Regions from separate parts of the Weizmannia sp. FSL W8-1119 genome, predicted to be linked through region 1. Evidence: riboswitches for the same ligand, from Rfam matches in the RefSeq annotation. Region 1 holds a riboswitch; each other region holds the start of a gene.

Region 1 (7,972 bases):
CGGACGGCCTGCCGCACTTCTTCAAGGTTGGTCATATCCACAAATGTATGTTCAATACCAAGCCGTGTCAGGACTTCTGTCACCATCCGGAACGTGCCGCCGTACACATCCTCGGTGATCACAACATGGTCGCCCGCCGACAAAAGCAGAAACGCCGTTGAAATCGCCGCCATCCCGGAAGCAAACGCGAAACCTTTGGCGCCGCCTTCGAGTTCGGCTATGACATCCTCGAGCGCTTCCCTCGTCGGATTGAGCGAGCGGCTGTAATCGTATTTGCCGAACTGATCAATGTCCGCCTGGTGGTATGTCGAAGCATGCTGGATCGGCACACTCACCGCACCGGTCACCTGGTCAATTTTGTGGCTGTTATGTAAAAGCCTCGTTTGAAAAGAATAATCTTCATTTGTCATCGTGTTTGCACCCCTTCGTGAATGTTGGCAAAAGCTTTTTCAATATCTGCAATCAAATCGCGGTCATCTTCAATTCCGACTGAAAAGCGCAAAAGGCAGTTGTCCACGCCCGAGGCAATCCGTTTTTCTTCCGGAATGTCGGCATGCGTCTGTGTAGCCGGGTAAGTGATAAAACTTTCCGTCCCGCCGAGGCTTTCGGCAAATGTAATCAGAGACAGGCCGCGTAAAAACGGGTCAATCCATGATTCTTCTTTTACACGGAAAGAAAGCATCCCGCCGCGGCCCGGATATAGCACATCTTTTACATCCGGATGCGCACTTAAAAAGGCCGCCACAGCTTTTGCATTCTTTTCGTGTTTTTCCATCCGGAGCGCCAGCGTTTTCATGCCGCGCATCAGAAGCCACGAATCAAACGGGCTGAGTGTGGCGCCGGCACCGTTATGGTACAAGAAAAGCTTGTCGCAAAGTTCAGCGCCCTTTGCCACGATCAGCCCGGCCAGCACATCGTTATGCCCGCCAAGATATTTCGTTGCGCTGTGGACCACAATATCAGCGCCTTCTTTGATCGGCTGCTGCAAAAGCGGGGTGTAAAAAGTATTGTCCACGATCAGCAGGATTCCGTGCCCTTTCGCAATTTCAGCCACTGCGCCGATATCCGTCTGCTGCATGAGGGGGTTTGTCGGCGTTTCAAGAAAAATGGCTTTCGTTTTCGAGGTGATTTCTTTTTCAATATTTTCCGGGTTGCACGTATTCACGTACTTACAACAAAGCCCCCATTTTTTATACCCCTGCTCAAGCAGGCGGTAGGTACCGCCGTATAAATCATCACTCACAATCCACTCATCGCCGGCCTGGAACAAAGATAAAACAGTGAAAATCGCAGCCATGCCGGAACTGCACGCAAACCCGCGGTCCCCGCCCTCCAGATCCGCAATCGCTTCTTCCAGCAACTGGCGTGTCGGGTTGCCGGTACGGGAATAATCAAAACCGGTCGACTGCCCAATGCCTTCGTGGTGGTAAGCGGTAGAAAAATAAACAGGCGGGTTCACCGCACCTGTCACGCGGTCACTGCGGTTTCCGATCTGTGCAAGTTTTGTTTCTGTATGATACATGATGGACACTCCCTCACTTAAAATCAAAAAGCCTTCTCCAATAAGAAGAAGGCCATTCTTTTCGTGCATGAACCATCTTCTTATCTTTCAAGTTATGGATCCCATAACTTGCAGGACTTAGCACCTTTTCAACGCGTAAAAGCATTGAAGGTTGCTGAGGCTTCATCGGGCCATTCCCTCAACCTCTCTTGATAAGAAAATACGAGTATGAAATTTGCCATAAACACCGCAAAAGCCATTACACAACGGACTTAAAAAATGCTTATGTTCAATTTATCCCCTTTTTTCGGATTCGTCAAGCTTTTTTAAAAAATTTCCAATTTAATTTTTACCATTTGTCTATATAGTCTGGACCAAATCCTGAATATGGAGCATGGCAACCGGTTTCTGGGCGGCAACAACCGGCAACACCTTGAAAGCATGGTCTTCCATTATCCGCAATGCTTCCGCTGCCAGCTGATGCTCACTGACGCAAACCGGATATTTTGTATACAAATCTGCCACTTTTTTATCCAGTACTTCATGGCCGTTTAAAAGCTCGCGCCGGATATCGCCATCCGTTAAAATGCCGGCAAGCCGGCCCTGCTTATCAATGACCGAGACAGCCCCCGTCCCCGCTTCCGTCATCATAAATAATGCTTCCTTTATGCCGGTATCCATTCTGGCAACCGGGTTCATGCTTTTGCGTTTAGCCACATGGCCAACTGTTAGAAGCAAACGCCTGCCAAGCGAGCCGCCGGGATGGAAGAGCGCAAAGTTTTCAGGTTTAAAATCCCTTGCCTTTAAAAGGGCTACCGCGATCGCATCCCCGAGCGCAAGCGTGACGGTGGTTGTAGAAGTCGGCGCAAGGCCGAGTGGGCACGCTTCCTCAACTTCCCCGATATCCATCACCAGATTCGAACACCGCGCCAGTGTCGACTTGCGTGAACCAGAAATGGCAATCATTTTTGCGCCGATCCTTTTGATGGAGGGGATCATATTTAATATTTCCGACGTTTCCCCGCTGTTGGAAATGGCAATGAGGATGTCTTCTTTTGTTATTTTTCCAAGATCGCCGTGCAGTGCTTCTCCCGGGTGAAGGAAAAATGCCGGGGTACCGGTGCTTGCAAATGTGGAAGCAAGTTTCCGGCCAATGATGCCCGATTTCCCCATTCCTGTAAAAATGACTCTGCCTTCGCACGCCAATATCATTTCAATGCCTTCATTTATACGAAAATTGATCCGGTCTTTCAGCTTTAAGATCTCATTGGCTTCTTTTTCCAGTACTTCACGGACGCTTTCGACATAATTGATGCTTCGTTTGAAATCTTTTAACATCCTATTCACCTCCGTTAATGGATGTTTGCTGCCGTTTGTTCTTTTATCATGTGATCAATTTCAATTATTGGCTTTAACATTTCTTCAATATCATCCAGTTTCACCATATTCGGGCCATCCGACCAGGCCTGGTCCGGATCAGGATGGGCTTCGAGAAACAACGCATCGATCCCGCAAGCCGCCGCTGCCCTTGCCAGATACGGGACAAACGCACGCTTTCCGCCTGTTGAAGTGCCGTTTCCGCCCGGAATTTGGACACTATGGGTAGCGTCAAACACGACCGGATACCCTAATCTGCGCATTTCCGGAAGTGCACGCATATCCACCACCAGGTTATTGTAGCCGAATGTCGAACCACGTTCTGTAAGGAGAATTTTTTCGGTGCCGGATTCTTCCAATTTTTGAATGACGTTTTTCATATCCCAAGGCGCCAAAAACTGCCCTTTTTTGACATTCACGATTTTGCCCGTTGCGGCGGCGGCAAGCAGCAAATCGGTCTGGCGGCAAAGGAAAGCGGGGATTTGCAGTATGTCGAGCACTTCCCCGGCTGCTTTTGCCTGGTGCGGCTCATGAATATCGGACGTGACCGGTGCGCCAAATACATTTTTAATCCGGTCAAGTATTTCGAGCCCTTTTTCCAGTCCCGGGCCCCGTTTGGAAAAAATGGATGATCGGTTGGCTTTATCGAAAGAAGCTTTAAAAACGAAAGGAATGCCGAGTTTTCCGGCAATGGTTTGAAGGGTTGCGGCTGTTTCCATGGCCATCGTTTCACTTTCAATTACGCACGGGCCGGCAATCAATACGAACGGCAGAGATGGGCCGAAAGCTATCCGGCTGTTCAGTTGGACTGTTTTCATTTGCTCACTCCTCATTTTTAAGTTTTCACGTGTCTTTACTCCTTCTGCTGCAGGTTACAAATATTATCCTTTAGGAAACCGCACAGGGCAAGGAAGTTGTAAAAAATATTCACAAACTTTTTTCATTTTTATGTAGGGTTATCTTCCAACAAAAGTGTAAGTGTGGAAACATTTTCCTTCCTCTCTGTTTCCATTTTCCCGATTAACGGCTGTAAGAGCGGGTTATGATATAGTACAAACACCAAAAGTCCTACGGTGTGATGTCAAGGGTTAAAAACAAGTGAATTGGAAATTTTATTGGCTCTATGTCGTAAAAATGGCAATACAGAACTAAGCCTCCAGATAACCGGAATAATCTGGAAGTTTTAAGTTCAGGCTATCGATGATGGTTACCTGGTTACCTCATCGCGTCACCTTCTTTTTCGGCGCATAAATTTGATCGTTGCGGAGCAGCGCATCGATCAGGCGCACCAGTTTTCTTGCCGTTAAGACGAGGGCGCGTTTGTGTGAGTGCTTATGCACCTCACGATATTTCTTTTGGTAAAAGGCGCGGTACTCAGGTTCGTGTCGCCGGACCAGATTGGCAGCCTCAACCAGGTAATACCGGAGATAACGATTGCCTGTACGCGCAAGCATTTTGTCATCAGCCTCAAAATCACCCGATTGGTGGCGGGGCCAGAACAATCCAGCAAATTTTGCGATCGCAGCTTGGTCGTCAAAGCGCTCAATGTCGCCGATTTCAGCGAGAATCCCAGCACAGCTCACCGGGCCTATTCCCGGAATGGTCTGGAGGGTATTCGGGATTCCATCAAGAACGCGGGCAATCGCCTTATCCAAATCCTTGATTTGGCGTTTAAGATGCCGGATGATCTCAATAGAACTGCCCAGGACCAAGTCAATCGAATCCTCCACACATTTAGAAAGCCGGTAAGAGGACCGGGCAGCTTTTTGGATGGATGCGGCCAAATCCTCGGGATCGCTAAAGCGGCCATGGCCTTTGGTCTGGAGATACATCGCTAAGTCCTCCAGAGGCATTTGGGCAATTTCATCGAGGCTATAGGCCTCAAGCTGGATTTAAACTTATTATACGAGGAGGGACCGTTATGGAACATGCAAAGGCGTTAGTGGTGAAATTTATTATGGTCGCAGTTGTGTTGGGCATCATTTTATCCGCCATCTTCAACATGCCGTTTGGCGATATGATCGCCACCAGTGTAGTGCTGACCATTCTTGCATATGTCCTGGGAGATTTGATGATATTCAAGCGGGAAAATGAACGCGAGGAGGATACGCAAAGAAATATCATGGCGACTGTCGCTGACTTTGTTCTGGCGTACCTTGTCGTGTGGCTGATGGGCAGATCACTCGCCCCGGACATGGACAATCTGTTATGGGCGGCGCTGGCTTCAAGCATCGTAATTGCAGCCGGCGAATGGTTCTTCCATAAATATTTGCACCATCTTTTCCATCACACGCCTGACCGTGAATATACCGGATACGGCGGTGACTGATTGAAAAAACGGCAGCTGATGAGCTGCCGTTTTTTCGTATTCCTATAAAAACTTACCATTCATCAATCAATCATCCAATTGTGCAAGCATCAAGTTTTTTCAATCGCTGTGCACTTCTTCGGGCCAAGCAAAACTTTTATTTCCCTCACCTTACCGTAACCATTCTTGTTTTGCTTTTGTTTCCGGCTCTGTCTTTCGCAAAAATGGAAAGCTTTGTGCCTTTTTTCTGTTTGCTGATTCTCACACTGTATGCGCCCTTGGCATTTGCTGTGGCTTTGCCGATCTGTTTGCTGCCGCGGTATACATAGACAACTGCTGATTTTTCCGCTTTACCCGCAACATGTGTGGACTTCGTTGTGACATTGCCGGCAGTCGGCATGCCCGGTGCCGTTTTGTCTTTTACCGTTACTTTCACTTTGCTGCTTTTTAAACCGGCCTCTGTGTAGACATAGAGGACTGTTCCGGCTTTTTGCTTTGGAACCGGGACTTTAAAAAGTCCTTTCCCGTCCGCTGTGCCGCGTGCAAGTATTTTTCCGTTCTTCATAATGGCCACTTCGATGCCCGGGTCAGCGCTGCCGGAAATGGATGTGCTATTATCGCCGACAGTCCATACTTTAGGTGTTTTCGGCTGCTGTGCCTTGCCGCCGATACTTCCGGACAGCAGCGTGTACGTCACATCCCGCCCTTTTCCGGACGGAACGGAGAAGCGGCTTGCCGAAGACAGCTTTTTCACAACCGCCCCGCCGCCTTTTAATTTCAGTGAACTGCCGTTGTAAGTTTTAATTCGGAGCGGTTTGAACGCGGCATTCCCTTTAAATCCGTATAATCCGTTTGTCTGCTTTAACACGAGTGCGGCCCGGAAATCGGTCATAAACTGCCCGAAAGTCAGGTTCGGGTCAATGTATTTTTGGATCGAGCTTTTTGCGATGTTAACAATTTTTCTTTCAATGCAAATAGAACACCACCAGAAATATAATATTGTCAGATAAATATATGCCCATTTTCACTATAAAGTCAATTTTACACGCTTAAAAAATGTACTGTTATCAGATAATTGTTGAAAAAATATAGAAATGTATCTAAAAAAAGGCGCACGAATCCAATGATCCACAAGCGCTTTTTTTGAAATTGATTTCCTTTATGTGGATAAGTTAAGAAACGAGGCTTCTCATTTTTTCAGCCTGGTTCTCTTTGATCCGGCCTAAGGCCATGGCTAACATGACACAGAGTGCCAGTCCACAACGCAGCTTCATTTTAGCCATTCCCCGAATTGTATGAAGTTCAAAGCCGAAAGAAGTATCAAGCCGGCTGTTCACGCGCTCTACAGCTGTACGTCTGTTGTATTCTTTTTTCCACTTATAGCTCGATCGATCAATGGGTGTAAAAATACGCCTGTCTTCAGATAATGAGATACGGAGCCCTTGTGCCACGGGGCATTGAGCCTTGCCTTCACATGTCACTCCCATTTGTTTCGCCGGGCAAAGTTTTTTTAGTTTCTGGCGGTCTTTCTCAAATCCCCCGTTGCACATTTCCCGTTGTTTACCTGTTTCAGGGCATACGCAGGATACGGTTCCTTTGTAGTTATAAACGACGTTTTCCTTTCCCGGGAGTAATCGTGTTTTGTCGGGGTCTTTCCACATATTGCGAATATCAATGATGGGCTTAATCTTATACGTATCCCAGAGTTTCGTAATCAGCTTCGTGTCATCATAACCCCGGTCTCCCGCCATCGTTTCCGCTGTTTTCAGAAGCTTTGGCTGCTTTTCTTCCATTTGCTCTAAGAGTTTATGCCCTTCCGTAATGTCTGACTCAGACGCTTTTGTAACCTTGAATGTTACCGGTAACTCGTAGGTTGCATCCACCACCAGATGCAGTTTGTAGCCAAACCATTTCACAACTTTTTGCCATGGGTTGCCTTCTTTTGTCACACCACTGTAAACCTTCTGGCTATGATTTGCATCCAGATCCCGGCGACCATCCTCGGTTTCATGCTTGTTCGGATGTTTAGAAAACGATGAGATCGCCTTGCTGTCGATTGCCAAGCGTTTACCAAAATCCGGCAACCGTTCCAGGAGCTGTTCTACCAAAGTCTCAAACATTTTATCCATCATTTCTTCGTCACGGATTAGGGATTTTAGAAAGCGCGTATAGGCATATGAAGTTGGAACCTGCCCTTCAAAGCCACACATCTCCCTTAATTGGCCATTACGGGAGAGTTCACGGCGTAATTTCTCAATGCTTTCATGTTGAAATACAATGCCTGCCAAGATAGAATTCCACATGGCACGAACGGGGTAGTCATTACGGCCCTTCCCCCTTTTCTTTTCAAGGCTTTGCATGAACGCTTCATCAGGCATGTAGTCCAGTACAAGGCGAAGACGGTCTAAATCTCCAAGAATCTCAATTTCTTTCCATGTAAACAGACTCATTTGTGGTATAATAGCCATACAGGTGAACCTCCCAGTGTTAACTCCCAGTGTTAAGATGTTAGTCCTAAAACTATTTTAACCTACTGGGGAAACGGGTTCACCTGTTTTTGTTTCAGTGGGGTGGAATTTTTGTCCACTCCTTATTTTTTTATCATTTTTGCTTGTTTCCCCCTCTTTTTAGGGGGAAAATTTTTTTATCCTTTTTTCAAACCCTTGGGCTACAAGGAGTCTGTAACATCGCAATTACCTCGGATCACATCCTGGATAGCTTTTTCATTTGTATTCGGATCATCCATGATTTTTTTGAAAATGGCATCTTCTTGTCCGCATTGGATT
Region 2 (7,972 bases), 180 kb from region 1:
TCTTTTAAAATTGAAGCAATCGCTGTGTTGCTGATGCGCGGGCTTGCAAGCGAGTTGTCGGCCATTGTCAAGGCATCGATGCCGGCGTCGTGCAGCGCTTTTGCCCCTTCGAAAAAGCGGGCTGTGTTCAGCGTTTTCGGTGTGTCCAATTCGACAATGACGGAATGGCGTTTTTTTACAATTTCATGCAACGGCGGTTCGTACTGCGCCGGGGCGGCTGCGATTTCGATTTTCGGTGGGCGGACCGTTTTTTCTGTGACAGGCAAAAGCCCCTGCACCCCGTCTGCGATTGCTTTGATGTGAGCTGGGGTCGTGCCGCAGCAGCCGCCGATCAGGCGCACACCCTGTTCGACCAGTTTTTCGGCGCATGTTTTAAAATAATCGGCGTTATTTGTGAACGTGAACCGGCCTTCCTCGTAATCTAAAAGACTCGCATTCGGGTATGCGGACAAAAAGGCACGCTTCGGTATCGGGATTTCTTCGAACGCCTGGATCATGTGGTGCGGGCCGAGCCGGCAGTTTAGGCCGGTCACATCAGCGCCGCGGTTTTCAAGTTCCTTGAAAGCATCGCGGACCGGGGTTCCGTTTTGGAGCACGCCCGGTTCGATAAGCGAGAACTGGGCGATGACCGGGACATCCGCTTCTTTTTTCGCAATGTCTACGACCGTATACAGTTCTTCCGCGTCAAAATACGTTTCCAAAAGCAGGGCATCAACTCCTTCGTTCAGGAGGTGAAAAATCTGCTCGCGGAACGTACGCTTGATTTCGGCAAGTGTTGCTTCGGTTTTGCGCTGGCCGCGGATGCCGCCGACCGTGCCGAGTATAAATGTGTCACGGTTTGCCGCTTCTTTTGCGATCTGGACAGCCGCTTTGTTGATATCTTTTACTTTTTCTTCCAGGCCATACTGTGCCAGCTTGATATAGTTGGCGCTGTACGTGTTTGTCTGGATGACCGATGCGCCTGCTTCGATATAGGCGCGGTGGATCGCGTGGATGTCTTCCGGATGGGTCAGGTTGAATGACTCATAACATGTGTCGGCGCCGTATGCATATAGCAGTGTCCCCATTGCCCCGTCTGCAACAAGGATGCGGTTTTTTAACGTTTCGAGAAGGTTCAAATTTTTACACTCCCTTTGAATGATATGAAAAAAGCCTCCCAGAAAAGGAGGCAAGATGACAACATTCTCCTTATCTTTTCAGGTATACCTGTTGGATTTAGCACCGTGCCGTATGGCTGGTTGCTGAGGTTTCATCGGGCCAAGTCCCTCCGCCTCTCTTGATAAGGCTATTCGATTGAACGTACTTAAAATTTTGACTTATTTATACTTTACACTTTGTCGGGTGACATGACAAGGGGGAAATTGAAATTCATATTGGATGCGGTTTCGCCCCTATTGTCTAATTGGCTTTCTTTTGCCTTTTTGAGCCCTCCAAAAGGACAATTTGCTCCCGGTACGGCTCTCTTTTGTCTTTTTGAGCTCTCCAAAAAGACAATTTGCTCTTGGTACGGCTCTCTTTTGTCTTTTTGAACCCTCCAAAAGGACAATTTGCTCTTGGTACGGCTCTCTTTTGTCTTTTTGAACCCTCCAAAAAGACAATTTGCTCCTGGTCCGGCTCTCTTTTGTCTTTTTGGGCCCTTCAAAAAGACAATTTGCTCTTGGTCCGGCTTTCTTTTGTCTTTTTGAGCCCTTCAAAAGGACAATTTGCTCTTGGTCCGGCTTTCTTTTGTCTTTTTGAACCCTCCAAAGAGACAATTTGCTCTTGGTCCGGCTCTCTTTTGTCTTTTTGAGCCCTCCAAAAGGACAATTTGCTCTTGGTCCGGCTCTCTTTTGTCTTTTTGAGCCCTCCAAAAGGACAATTCGCCCCTGATCCGACTCTCTTTTGTCTTTTTGAGCCATTCAAAAAGACAATTTGCTCTTGGTACGGCTCTCTTTTGTCTTTTTGAACCCTCCAAAAGGACAATTTGCTCTTGGTACGGCTCTCTTTTGTCTTTTTGAGCTCTCCAAAAAGACAATTTGCTCTTGGTACGGCTCTCTTTTGTCTTTTTGAACCCTCCAAAAAGACAATTTGCTCCTGGTACGGCTCTCTTTTGTCTTTTTGAGCTCTCCAAAAGGACAATTTGCTCCCGGTACGGCTCTCTTTTGTCTTTTTGAGCTCTCCAAAAAGACAATTTGCTCCCGGTACGGCTTTCTGTCTGCTACAAAAAAAAGAGCCGGAACCGGCCCCCCTGTTATTCATCCAAAAACTGTTTGATGGCTTCGGTATTTTTTTCTTTGTCCACTTCGAGCGCGGCGCCGACGCCCGGATAACTGACATTGGTATAGGTACCGGCAACCGGTACGGTCATTGTTTTGACCTTAAGGTTGCCATTGACCATGACGTCTTTAACGAGCGCAAGAATGTTCATTTTGCTCATGTTGGTGGCCATATACGGCTGGATGGTTCCGAGCAGTTTCGGTGCTTTGGCGATGCCGTTCACGCTGAAGACTTCAGATTGGAGCGCTTTAAGCACTTTTTGCTGGCGAGCAACCCGGCCAAAGTCGCCTTGCGCATCATGTCTGAACCGTGCGTAGGCGAGGAGTTGTTTCCCATGCATGAGCTGTTTGCCAGGATAAAGCGTCAAGCCGATGTTTTTCGACATTTTATGTTCGACGTTCATTTCAATGCCTTGAGGCGCCAGGGTATCGACAATTTTAACAAAGCCTTGGAAATCGACGAGTGCATAATATTGCACATCAATGTCAAAATTGGTTTTGAGTGCTTGGCGGAGCAGTTCAACGCCCTTCTTTTGATGGTTCAAATTGCCAAGATAATAGGCAGTGTTAATTTTATAGTTTCTATACCCCGGGATTTCGGCATAAATGTCACGCATAATCGAAATGAGCTTAACCTGGTTTTTCTTCGGGTCATATTGGGCAATCATGATGGTGTCGGTTCTTGAATCTTCTTTGCCACGCCGGTCAATTCCGAGAAGGAGAATATTGGTCCGGCCATTTGCATCCTTTTTACCATTAAATTCCAGATTGTCCATATTTAAGGCATCTTCCGGGTCTGTCTGATGAACTCCGGCGTAGTATTGATAGGCTGTGTAAACCGCGCCGGCAACGATGAGCAGTAAAAAGAGCATAAGAGACACTCTGCGCCAGCGGACTCTTGACCGTTTTTTCTTTTTTTTCGCTACTCTTGACTCCATAGAATCCCTCGTTTTAGTAGTCTGTCTTCATTATTATTATCTAAATGCGGCAATTTGTCACGAAAATTTTGATGAAATTTTGTTATTTTTTGTCGAGAAAATAGATGGTGGGGAAATTCACATAAATTTTAGGTAAAGTTAAGGTGTTTTTTATTTTCCACTTGTATATTGATGTTTGTCATCAGGTAAGAGCTTTAGTTGGTTCGTCTGCTTTGTGCAGGCGTTTTTTTATGGCCGAGAGGTGCGGGATTTTAAGCATTTTTTAAGTGTTGGCAGGTATGCTTTTCTTTGCAAGAGAGCTTACAACCTGTTTTTTTCATATGCCCCCTTTTTTGGCCGCCACCCTTGTGCAGGCGGTTTTTTTCGGGCGCAGCAGATAAGCGCGCCCCTTTTTCAGAATTTCAGCCTGTTAAGGTTGTTTTAAGCTTCCGGCGTTATCTTTTTTCTTGTGATCAGGCAAGATGCAAATCCGGCTTGCTTTTTCATCCATATTAACCCCTTTTTTGTGCAGGCTCAAAATCCGGCACCCGCCTTTGTGCAGACGGGTTGCACTCCCCACATCACATGGCCGGTTTGGTACGGAAAAAGCCCGGCCCCTGAATAGAGGGTCAGGCTCTTTTTTTCTTGCGGTACATCGAGTAAGCGATATAAAGCACAATGATGATGATCGCGATAATGGTAACCGGCTTGACATAAGGAGCCGCGACGTCATCAATTTGTGCCCAGTTTGATGCGAGACGTTCACCGAGAAAGATAAACAGCACCGCCCAAGGAATGGTCGCAAGCAGCGTGAAAAAAATAAATTTGAAATACGACATTTTGGCAATGCCGGCCGGGATCGATATGGCCTGGCGGATGACCGGGATGAAACGGCCTGTAAAAATAACGCCGGCGCCGTACTTGTTGAACCATTCTTCCGCGAGATCGAGATGCCTTTCGTGAATCAGCAAATATTTGCCGTACTTTAGCAGGAACGGGCGCCCGCCGTATGCACCGATCCAGTATAAAATCAGTTGGGCAATCAAAATGCCGAGTGTGCCTGCTGCAATGGCCCCAAAATAATTGATCTCTCCGCGGGAAATTAAATAACCTGCATAGGCAAGGACAATCTCGCTCGGGATAATCTCAATCGCAAGCCCGAGTGCAACACCGAAGTAACCCAGATCAGCGAGTGCTGTTAAAATTTGTGTGACAAAATCTGAGAACATGTTTCCCCTCCAACATTTGCTTTCTTATCCATCATATCATACGGAAAATTTCCAGCAATAAAATATTTAAGCCAAGCCAGACGCCGCCGAAAACGTAACCGCCCGCAATGTTGCTCGGCACTTCAAGGCTGAAATAAATATGGCTGACAGCTGCGAACAACAAAACAGCTAAAAGAAGTACATCCATAAACGTATGGACCCAAAACATCTCAGCGTGCCGGACGACGAGATATGTAAAATAGCCGTAAATGATCAGAATCATCATCGCCTGGTCGCTCGGAAATGAGAAGACAAAGTGGGAAAACGTCGGAATTTCCGTTTCCGACATCCGGTGGAACACTTCATGCAGCACATTTTGATACAGTTCCCCGCCGATTGTAACAAGCAGCATAATCAAAAATTCGTGCGTGCGATCTTTGCCTTTCCAAATGATCCAAAGAACCGTCAACACCATGACGAGAATGAGCGCCTGCCGCGAGCTGAGCGCCAGCATCCCTTTCATGACGCCTGCCCAATGGTGTTTGAACAAAAGCGATACGATTAAAGAGGTCACCTCGTTAAAGTCACTGAAATCTTCGCTGAAAAGGTTTTGAATCATTGTGATCATTAACACAATCAAAAACAATGTCACCAGCGTGGTGCCGATGATCACAAACTCGGCGCGGACCCGGCTGCGGAAAATCATGAAAACGCGCCGGAGCACCGCCATCATCGCCCAGAAAATCTGCTTATGGAAATAGCGGAACACATAATACGCGATGATTAAACCGGCGCTTACAATACCGCCTATGACGAGATATTTTTTGACCGCTTCGTGAAACTGCTCCCACTGCGGGCCAAGCAGCTTCCCGAGGGAAATAAACGTGCTTGTCCAAATCAAAGCGCCGGAATAGGCAAAAATGGCAAATGACCGGAATGGCAGTTTCGTAATTCCGGAAAAATAGCCGGTGATGTGGCGGACACCTGGTATAAAATACGCGACAACAAGCAATTTATTCCCATATTTATTAAACCAGCGCGATTGTTTTTCAAGCTGTGCCGGGCCGAGATGGATAAAATGGCCGTATTTATGTAAAAACGGGCCGCCGAGCCGCTGCCCGATAAAATAGGCCGTTGTCATGCCGGCAGATGTACCGGTGGCGGCAATGAGAATGCTCAAGATCCAGTTGAGCTGCCCCTGGTGCACCATATAACCGGCATAGCTCATCAACACTTCGCCTGGAAGCGGAACTGCAATCATTTCGAGCAAAAGTGCCAAAAGCAGCACAATATATCCATATTGATCGACGTATGATGTCACCGACATTTGTATCCCTCTCTTAAACGGCGTCAATAAAAACGACCGCTTTTGTTTGCATAAAGTTCACCCCGCTTACAGCCATTTTCGGGCATCAGGCGGAGGTTTGTCAAAAAGGTTAAGACTTGGTATTTGTCCTATTTTAGGATAGGCACTTCGCAGGGAATCATTCAGTTTTAAAACCAGCTTTCTTCCCCAGGACAGGCGCGTTTTTTACACCCGTTTTGCGTCAAGTCGGGTATGGCGTTTTCTGCTTTCGGCTGCTATTCACCAGGCCTTGGGAAATTTTTTACATGAGCTTATTGGTTCGGTTTCCGTATTTTGCCAGGGAACCTTCAAGATTCAGTGTTTTATTTTCAAACTCATTTTATCCGCTTTCGGCCGCTATGCTTCACCCGGCTCCGGATGATTTTTGCACCTGTCAATCTTATTGGGGATTGGAAAGTTCACGACTTTCCTGTTGTTTTCGGCCGGGAAAAATTTTACATTTACGGGTGGACGGGGGTTAGAAGAGGGCTTGAATGACCATGTCCATTTTAACAGATTTTTAAAAGGGGTCTCCCATCCTTATGGCCAAAGTGCAGGTGGGAGATAACTCCAAGCGTTCGCCTGACTGGTTGCAACAGTGGTAATTGCGGTTGCGCCCGATCAGCGTCTGCCTTCAGGCTTGTATGCCGGATTGCCCGTCTCCGCTGCGGTTTGATGGCTGAAAATTTGAGAGCCATTTTTCCACGTTCCCATAAAACTTGTTCAGAGCTTGAAGTATTGGTAGCCGGCAAAGCCTACAGCTGTATAGAAAAGTAATTTTTTCACCTTAAAAACCTCCCTTTCTTTACTCCCTTTATTTTATATGAAAATTCAATGGATTGGAAGAACTTTACCCGGACAGGACTTATCGGAGCATTTCCTTTTTCGTTTTTTGTTTGGAGGCGGCACTGTTTCACTGAGCATTTCATCCCATTTTTTCCCGTGGATTTTTCGGTTCGTATGGGGCCATTTCCGTCCCGTTTTTGCCTGTCGCGGGTTTGCCGGCTTTTCCGCCGAACACAGCATTTCCCCTGGATATTTTTACAACAGGGATTGTTAGCTAGTTACTTTTAGTAAGTTTACAATTCATGTATAATGGTTAAAAAGGCTTTTGTTGATATAGCCCCGGAATGCAGGGTTGATGAGAAAGGTGCGTTTCAAAAATGGGAAACCAAAGTTTATGTCCGCGTTTCGAAAAGGCGTTTCAGCTATTGGGAAAACGCTGGGTTGGCGTGATTATCCGTGTCCTGTCTGATGGGCCGATGCGGTTTAACGAAATGGCGGAGCGTATCCCGCATATCAGCCAGAAGGTGCTTTCGGAACGGCTGAAGGAGCTGGAAGACCAGGGCATCCTTGTGCGGGAAGTGTACCCGGAAAGCCCTGTCCGGATTGAATACCGGCTGACGGAAAAAGGTGAGGCCATCAAACCGGTCCTTGATGAAGTGCAAAATTGGGCGGACAAATGGGTTGAACTTGAAAGTGAATGATAAAAGGGGCTGCTTCCATTCTCTGGAGCAGCCCCCTTGTTTTTTTAAGAAAAGAAAACAGCAAGCAAAAGCGGAATCAGAATGATAAGCCCGATGATAGCCCAGCCTGCCGGATGCGCAAGGTTCAGGGTCCAGCCGCTTCCGAACCTTTTTTCCACCCATAAAGAAGGATCGTTGCGGTTGAAGTAAAAAACACCGAGTTTCCAATACGCATCGTCATCATACTGGAAGCGGCCCTGAACGGCACCATTGCCCACGCGGATGCGGCTGCCGCCCTGCCCGGTGGTAACCGAGAGCACGACCGCCCCGGCCACAATCAACAATACCGCGCCCATGCCCCCGTATGAAAGCAAGAAGATCGGGACCGGCACAATAAAGGAAAGCTGAATCGCAAAAAACAGTAAAATGAGAAGCAGGCCTGCGATGATCATAAATGCTGACCATCTGCGCCGGAAACGGACATTTTGCTCGAGGGAAGTTTCCGGATTGGCGGCATTGAGCTGCTGCTTGCTTTTGGCAATCATTGTATTCAGCCAAATGAACAAGATGAGCAAAAGCAGCTGGACAGTTGGCAGTTCGAACACGCTCCGGTACGATTTTTCCACCCAGTCTGTCGGTGTACCGTTAAAATCGTAATGCATCGCAATCCGGTCCGGAATCCGCCCGTAGCACAACCATGTCATCAGGAAAGTGGCTGCTGTCACGCTTGCATGGATCAGAAACCATGCGTTGGAAAAAATGAGTTTCTGGCTCCTGAATT
Region 3 (7,972 bases), 1.6 Mb from region 1:
GGCACGATGCCTTCCACTGCTTTTCGCAAAATATACTTCGTTGTGTTATGGGACGTTTTTAAGCCCGCCGGAATTTGTGAAGCGACCCGGAACACTTCTTTATCCAAAAACGGCACACGCAGTTCAAGCGAATGGGCCATCGTCATCCGGTCCGCCTTCAGCAAAATATCGCCGCGCATCCACGTATGGATATCGATATATTGCATCCGGTCAACCGGGTCGTAGCCTTTCGTTTCATCGTACAGCGGCTTTGTGATATCGCGGTAGTCAAGGCTGTTGTTATAAGTCAACAGCAAGTCGCGTTTTTCTTCTTCCGTGTACATTTTCGCATTGCCGATATAACGGTCTTCCATTGGCGTGACACCGCGTTCGATAAAGCTCTTTCCTTTTACCCCTTCCGGCAGCACTTTCGCCAAAGCCTTCAAAATTGATTTTCCGGCAGCCGGAATTTTATCAAAAACTTCAAGCGACTGCGGTTCACGGTAAATATTATAGCCGCCGAACAATTCATCCGCGCCTTCGCCGGACAGGACAACGGTCACATGCTTTCTTGCTTCGCGCGCCACAAAATAAAGGGGAACACAAGCAGGATCTGCGAGCGGATCGTCCATATGCCAAATAATTTTTGGCAGTTCTTTCATATATTCCTCCGGCGTGATCACATAGCTGATATTTTCAACACCGAGTTTTTCCGCCGTTTCTTTGGCAACATCGATCTCGCTGTAGCCATCACGTTCGAATCCGACGGAGAATGTTTTAATGCCCGGGTGGAACTGTTTTGCAATCGATGCCGTAATCGAGGAATCGATCCCGCCCGACAGGAACGCGCCAACCGGTACATCGCTGCGCATATGTACCTTTACGGAATCGATAAGCACATCGCGTACTTCTTTTACAAATTCGTCCTCGCTCTTATGGACCGGGTGGAAGGAAGCTTTCCAGAACTGTTTGATTTCCATCGGTTTGCCGATTTTTTTCATAAAATAATGGCCCGGTTCGAGTTTTCGGATGCCACTCGTCATGCTGAAAGGTTCCGGCACAAATTGATAGGTTAAATAGTATTGGACAGCATCATAATTGAGTTCCGGTTTTTCCATGGCAAGCAAAATGCTTTTCTTTTCGGAACCGAAATACATTTTATCGCCGTCTTCATAATAGAAAAACGGTTTAATGCCGAACGGGTCGCGCGCGCCGCACAGCGTTTGTTCCTGCTTATCCCAGATCGCAAATCCGAACATCCCGCGCAGGCGCCCGATTGCTTTTTCGCCGTAACGGCTGTACATGGCAAGGATGACTTCCGTATCCGAATTCGTTTCGAATGCCATCCCTTCTTTTAATAATTCTTCACGCAATTCAACATAATTATAAATTTCGCCATTAAAAATGATCCAGTACCGTTCGTTTTCGTATGTTAAAGGCTGGTGCCCCGCCTCGATGTCGATAATGCTCAGGCGCCTGAAACCGAACTGGATATGTTCGTCTTCATAAAAGCCTTCATCATCCGGGCCACGGTGCTCGATCATATGGTTCATCTGTTTAAACCGTTGCCTGTCTTCGTCTGATAATGTAACGGGATGGTCATGGACGCAGCCAATAAATCCGCACATGTAAAAAGTCACCTACTTTAATCATTTCGATATACTTCTATTGTAAATTTATTTCTTGAAAAAACAAATCCATTTCCGCCAAAATTTGACGGCCAAAATCTGCACATGTAATATAGTTTAGCATGTTTTCCGGCAGTTTGCAGGGATTTTGTTAAAAAAGGGACATACAGGATTTCTAATAAATGGGCCGGACCGCATCATCCAAACTTTGCGCCGGTCGGTTCTTATGCCCGCGTTGCAGACGCTCATCATAAGCGCCCCGGTTCTGTTCCCGGTCTTTCTGTCAAACAGCCCCATCCGTTGTATTCTCTGCCCCCGCATGTGGGCGCTTCCCGTCACCGGCGTTTTATCCTCCGAATGCCTCCCTTATTCCCCCCGCTGCATGAAAAAGAGCGGCCTGTATACCAGGCACGCTCTTTTTCCCATTATTTTCCGATATGATTGCGGACGAATTCATTCAACGCCCCGGCTTTGTCCGTTTTTTCCCAAGGCACATCCAAATCATCGCGGCCGAAATGCCCGTACGCAGCGGTCTGTCTGTAAATCGGGCGGCGCAAGTCGAGCATTTTGATAATGCCGGCCGGGCGCAGGTCAAAATGGGCTTCAACCGCCTCGATCAGCACTTCTTCCGGAACTTTTCCAGTCCCAAACGTATCGATGGAAATGGAAACGGGCTTCGCCACCCCGATCGCATACGCAAGCTGTACCTCACATTTTTCCGCAAGGCCGGCCGCAACAATATTTTTCGCAACATAGCGGGCGGCATAAGCAGCGGAACGGTCCACTTTCGTCGGGTCTTTCCCGGAAAATGCGCCGCCGCCGTGGCGTGCATAGCCGCCGTACGTGTCGACAATGATTTTGCGGCCGGTCAGCCCGGCATCCCCTTGAGGGCCGCCGATAACAAAGCGGCCGGTCGGATTAATCAAATACTTTGTATCCGCATCGAGTAAGTCTGCCGGCACAACCGGTTCAATGACGTATTTTTTCATATCCTCCTGAATTTGCCCGGCACTGATGTCAGGATTATGCTGCGTTGAAATGACAATCGTATCAATCCGGGCAGGCTGGTTGTTCTCATCATATTCAACTGTCACCTGTGTCTTCGCATCCGGGCGCAAATACGGGATCACTTCATGTTTGCGGAGTTCAGCAAGACGGCGGGCAAGCTTGTGGGCAAGCGAAATGGGAAGCGGCATCAGCTCTTCTGTCTCATTGCAGGCAAACCCGAACATCAGGCCCTGGTCGCCGGCTCCGATTGCCTCAATCTCTTCGTCGCTCATCCCGCCTTCGCGGGCTTCCAAAGCCTGGTTAACGCCGCGCGCAATATCTTCGGACTGTTCGTCAATCGATGTCAAAACAGCGCAGGTTTCCGCATCAAACCCGTATTTCGCGCGCGTATAGCCGATCTCTTTAATGGTCTTGCGCACCACTTTCGGAATATCCACATATGTATTGGTGGAAATTTCCCCCGTGACGAGCACGAGCCCTGTCGTGACGGAAGTTTCGCAGGCAACGCGGGCATTCGGGTCTTTTTCTAAAATGGCATCCAAAATGGCATCGGAAATCTGGTCGCAAATTTTGTCCGGATGGCCTTCCGTCACCGATTCCGATGTGAACAAATGCCGTCCTTTTAACATCCGCTTTTCCTCCTTATATGGTTACATATTGGAAACGGTACTCATACCCTAAACTCGATTCATTTTAAGTACAAAGCCAAAAATAAAAACCTTTCCCATTCATATGAGTGGAAAGGTTTTGACTTCAATCAATCGCGCCTTTCACTCTTATCGTTCAAGGAAACATTCCTTGCTGCAGGTTAGCACCTTTGCCTGGAAGTCAAGCGGCAGCTGCGTTGCGAGCGCATTGCCTGTTCCAGAGGCGGGTTGCTGGGTTTCATCGGGCCCGTCCCTCCACCAGCTCGGGATAAGAGTATCCGTTCAAAGTAAAATCATACGCAATTTAGCAGGCGCTGTCAATGCTTTTTTCACCATTTGCCCTTTTGCCCCCTGCATTTTTCCCGGAAAAAAGTATGTAATAAACGGATGAATATGTTATACTGATATCGTTTAAAGCGAAATAAGTTATTCAAAGGGGCGGTTTATGAAAATGGATCTGATTGGCGCTTCTGACGATTTAAAGTTTTTGTTGTCGGGGGAAAATGTGCGCATGCAGCTTTCCGTGCCGCAATTAATGGAAAAAATTATTGAACGGAAAGAAGCTGTGCTGACAACGGAAGGGGCCATTTCTGCTACAACAGGAAAATACACAGGAAGGTCGCCGAAAGATAAATTTATTGTCGTCGACTCCGAATCAAAAGACCGTGTCGACTGGGGCAAAATCAACCAGCCGGTATCTCCCGGCGTGTTCAACAGGCTCTATGAAAAAATGGTCCGGCATTTAAAAGGGAAAGACGAAATTTTTGTGTTTAAAGGTTTTGCGGGTGCCGATCCAAAAAGCCGCCTTCCGATCCAGACCGTGAATGAGTTCGCCTGGCATAATTTATTCGCGCATCAATTGTTTATCCGGCCGGATGCGGAGGAACTCAATCAACACGATGCGCAATTTACCATTCTTTCCGCGCCGCTGTTTAAAGCAGACCCGGCGCTTGACGGCACGAATTCCGAAGCGTTCATCATGATTTCACTTGAACGCCGGATGATTCTGATCGGCGGAACGGAATATGCAGGCGAAATGAAAAAAAGCATTTTTTCCATCATGAATTATTTGCTGCCGCAAAAAAGCATCCTTCCCATGCACTGCTCCGCCAATACCGGGAAAAACGGCGATACGGCCCTGTTTTTCGGCTTGTCCGGGACCGGGAAAACGACACTTTCCGCCGATCCGGAGCGCGCGCTTATAGGGGACGATGAGCACGGCTGGTCCGACAGCGGCGTCTTCAATATTGAAGGCGGATGCTATGCAAAGTGCATCGGGCTTACAGAAGAAAAAGAACCGCAAATTTACCGGGCAATCCGGTTTGGGACCGTACTTGAAAATGTAGTCGTAGATCCGGTGTCCCGTAGGCCGCAATATGGCAACAATGCACTGACGGAAAATACAAGGGCTGCTTACCCGATTGAAAACATCGGCAATATTGCCCGTTCCGGCATGGCCGGCCATCCGTCAACCATTATATTCCTGACGGCTGATGCGTCCGGTGTCCTGCCGCCGATCAGCAGGCTGACAAAAGAGCAGGCCATGTACCATTTCTTAAGCGGTTACACTTCCAAACTGGCCGGCACCGAACGCGGCGTCACGCGCCCGGAAGCTGTGTTCTCCACTTGCTTCGGCGCGCCGTTTTTGCCGCTTGAGCCCGCCGTTTATGCGGAAATGCTCGGAGAGAAAATTGGCAGGCACAACGTCCAGGTATTTCTTGTCAATACCGGCTGGACAGGCGGCCCGTACGGAACCGGTTCCCGCATGAAATTAAGCTATACGAGGGCCATGGTCCGGGCTGCGATAAACGGCAAACTGAAAAATGTGGAAACGCGGCAGGATGATATTTTCGGGCTGCACATCCCGGCCCGTATTGAAGGGGTGCCGGAGAAAGTCCTTTATCCGCAAGATACATGGGTGGACAAGCGGGCTTACCGTGAAAAAGCGTTCGAACTTGCAGCCCGGTTCAAAGAAAATTTCCGGCAATTTTCATCAGTGCCGGATGATATTGAAAAACTCGGCGGCCCGCTTATTTAAGCATAAGCGGGAGCCCGGCTAAAACCAGGTACTTGCCTGGACGGCGCTGATTCCTTCCTGCACTGCCCATTGGTGGTGGGCGCCGGCCATTTTTTCCGCAGCCTCGTGAAGGTTGAGCCATTCCAGGTTATGGCTTCCTTTGCGGGGCTGTCCCCATTTTCCCAAATAAAACAGGCCTTCATCCATGGACCGCGCGCCCGTTTCCTGTGCCGCTTTGCCTAAAAAGCCCGCGATTTCAAGATCCGCGCCGACTGTCCGCATCAGGCAGGCAAGTTCAGACTCCCCGCGGCTGATTTCCCCGCCCGGCAGCCTGTAGCCGCTGCCCGACGGCACCACCCCGACTTTTTCTTTTTTCGCATCAAAAATGACGGCATATGCGCCGCAAGCTTTTTTGTAGCCCGTTTCCATCTTTGGCATTCCTCCTCCTTTTTTAGCAAATGCAAAAGCCGGCCCCTTTTCCTTCAAGTATCCATTATGGCGGATGCTTGGGCCGGCCCTTTTTAAATCGCTTCGGCCTGTTCCTTTTTCCAGCTTCAGAAGCCGGCCTTTTCTCTTACGATTAGTATTTTCAATCTTGCCCATTTCATCCCGAAAAACCAGGCTGGCGGCGCACTTGCAAGGCGTGTGTTGCGTCTGCCAATATTCCGCCGCCGGATCCGTTTTTTCTCCGCGCTACTCGCAAGCTGATCCAGTTCCGTTCACCAGGCATTGCCCTTTGGCCGGATCCCGGCGTTCTCCGGTAAAATCAGCCGGGCATTGCACTTGTAAAATTCCCGTCCGCCCGTCCTGATAAACCAAACAGGCGCCGCGGATCATGGTGCGGCGCCTGTTTAATTCGGCGTGTTCAAAGAAACCAGTTCATAATGAACGATCGTTGTATTGTTTTCCCATTCCAGTTTGCGGATGACAGCGCTCCCGCTCGGCCCGTGTTCCTTCTTTTTCCGGATTTCAACTGGCGTATCAAGCGGATACACGCAGTAACCCGGTTGCTTCAGCAAAAAGAGGTTTTGCTCAATACGCTCTTCTTTCCCGTTCGTCACGAGCATCGTATCGAGTTCCATCGGCATTCCCATTCGGCTCACCTCCGTCGTTGCTTCTATTGTATCATGTGCGGAATGCCTTTTCATCCAAACGCTGGCATCATGGACAACCCGCCGGTTTACAGGCGGCGGGAAATGGTGGCCAAGCTCCGGGAAATACCATGTTTCAACCGGTTTTCCAAGCTGTTTGAGCCCGCGTTCGAGACGAATGGCGTGTTCCACGGACACATTTTGATCCTGCTCCCCGTGGATGACGAGAACGGGGCAACCAATTTGCCCGAGCTTATACAGCGGCGTCCGCACCCGGTACCGTTCTGGATATTTTTCCGGCGTGCCCCCGATCACGCGCTTCATCATTTTTCGCAAATCGACCCGTTCCGCATAACAAAGCGCAACATCCGAAACGCCGCCCCACGTGACAAGAGACGCGGCCGGCCGGGCTTGCGCGGTGCCGAGTGCCATGATGCCGCCGCGGGAAAATCCGAAAACGTGGACACGCCCGCTTACCCGCTCATGCTCCATCAATACGTCAAAGCCAAAATACGCATCATGCATATCATCTCCGCCAAAGTCTTCATCGCCTTCCCCGCCCCGGTTGCCGCGGTAAAAAGGCGCGAAAACGATAAACCCTTCCGACGCAAACTCGCCGATCCTTGCAGGCCGCACCATGCCGACGCTTTTGATGCCGCCGCGCAAATATAAAAACCCGTCATAAATGCGCCCGTCATCCGGCTCTGCCAGCAACCCTTTCACTTTCAGGCCGTCCGACCAGTATGTCACCAGATACATGCGCACATGCGGATTCGGGGACGGAAAAAGCTGCTTTTCGATCACGGTCTTCAAATTGCATCACCTTTTCAGTGTTTCGTTTAATTGATCCGCTGCAAAGATTGCCTCTTTATCATGTACAATATCGCCGGGTTTATTGCCCTCTCCAAGAATGTAACCGTCAAAACGCATGCCTAAAAAGCCGAAAATATATGCAAACTGCTGGATCAGCGGCAGCCCTTTGACACGCGGCATATCCCCGCCGGCTGCAATCACATAAATTTTTTTCTCCGACATTCTTTTTTTAAAGTCCGGAAACTGCGGATCCCGCAATGTTTGTGACCAGCGATCGATGAAGTTTTTCATCAGCCCCGACATCCCGTACCAGTAAATCGGCGTTGCAAAGATAATCGTATCGCACATTAAAATATGCTGGATGAGAATGCTATAATCATCCTCCACTTTCGAAAACCCTGAATCCGTGTGGCGTTTGTCTTCGACCGGAAGAATACGCGCATCTTTTAAATAAAAGCGCTCCACATGCATGCCTTCCACTGCGCGTTCCGCGAGCAGCTCTGTATTGCCGCGCGGGCGCGAACTTCCGTAAATCACTGCAATCGTCATGGCTGTAACCTCTTTTATCCATTTACTTTTTACTTTCTATGCCAGTATGTCGGCCACAGCCGGCGCCTGTCAAGCAATTCGGATTCCGGCGGTTTTCCAAAAAACTTTTAAAAACCGTGCGCTTTCAGTTAAAATAAAGGTATTGGAAAAAATTTTTAAAAAACACTGAACTGTAAAAATTATTTTGAAGCAGCAGGTTCATAAAGGAGATTGACTTTCGATGACCTATTATTTAGGCGT

Evidence for each region. A riboswitch is a leader RNA that binds a small molecule or an ion and turns the genes downstream of it on or off. The one in region 1 is predicted to bind S-adenosylmethionine.
Region 2: it holds a riboswitch for S-adenosylmethionine, as region 1 does, so the genes downstream of both, NSQ19_RS01700 (bifunctional homocysteine S-methyltransferase/methylenetetrahydrofolate reductase) here and NSQ19_RS02470 (methionine biosynthesis PLP-dependent protein) in region 1, are expected to answer to the same signal.
Region 3: it holds a riboswitch for S-adenosylmethionine, as region 1 does, so the genes downstream of both, metK (methionine adenosyltransferase) here and NSQ19_RS02470 (methionine biosynthesis PLP-dependent protein) in region 1, are expected to answer to the same signal.

Annotation. Positions count from the first base shown of each region.
Region 1 is NZ_JBBOZL010000001.1:516,101-524,072, reverse strand. Features, by position in the region: gene metC (cystathionine beta-lyase) at 1-410, opposite strand, end outside; gene NSQ19_RS02470 (methionine biosynthesis PLP-dependent protein) at 407-1,522, opposite strand; SAM riboswitch class I at 1,600-1,720, opposite strand; gene NSQ19_RS02465 (KpsF/GutQ family sugar-phosphate isomerase) at 1,862-2,839, opposite strand; gene kdsA (3-deoxy-8-phosphooctulonate synthase) at 2,854-3,696, opposite strand; partial or broken gene NSQ19_RS02455 (IS110 family transposase) at 4,099-4,764, opposite strand; gene NSQ19_RS02450 (YndM family protein) at 4,800-5,207, shown strand; gene NSQ19_RS02445 (Ig-like domain-containing protein) at 5,353-6,078, opposite strand; gene NSQ19_RS02440 (transposase) at 6,359-7,654, opposite strand; gene NSQ19_RS02435 (M30 family zinc metallopeptidase) at 7,855-7,972, opposite strand, start outside.
Region 2 is NZ_JBBOZL010000001.1:335,788-343,759, reverse strand. Features, by position in the region: gene NSQ19_RS01700 (bifunctional homocysteine S-methyltransferase/methylenetetrahydrofolate reductase) at 1-1,118, opposite strand, end outside; SAM riboswitch class I at 1,186-1,286, opposite strand; gene NSQ19_RS01695 (hypothetical protein) at 1,639-2,238, opposite strand; gene NSQ19_RS01690 (LCP family protein) at 2,231-3,193, opposite strand; gene NSQ19_RS01685 (DedA family protein) at 3,802-4,401, opposite strand; gene NSQ19_RS01680 (VTT domain-containing protein) at 4,433-5,707, opposite strand; gene NSQ19_RS01675 (winged helix-turn-helix transcriptional regulator) at 6,889-7,212, shown strand; gene NSQ19_RS01670 (DUF1648 domain-containing protein) at 7,257-7,972, opposite strand, start outside.
Region 3 is NZ_JBBOZL010000001.1:2,090,629-2,098,600, forward strand. Features, by position in the region: gene asnB (asparagine synthase (glutamine-hydrolyzing)) at 1-1,607, opposite strand, end outside; gene metK (methionine adenosyltransferase) at 2,033-3,244, opposite strand; SAM riboswitch class I at 3,389-3,537, opposite strand; gene pckA (phosphoenolpyruvate carboxykinase (ATP)) at 3,714-5,300, shown strand; gene NSQ19_RS10270 (DNA mismatch repair protein MutT) at 5,319-5,717, opposite strand; gene NSQ19_RS10275 (DUF2584 family protein) at 6,131-7,174, opposite strand; gene NSQ19_RS10280 (flavodoxin family protein) at 7,190-7,732, opposite strand; gene gntK (gluconokinase) at 7,953-7,972, shown strand, end outside.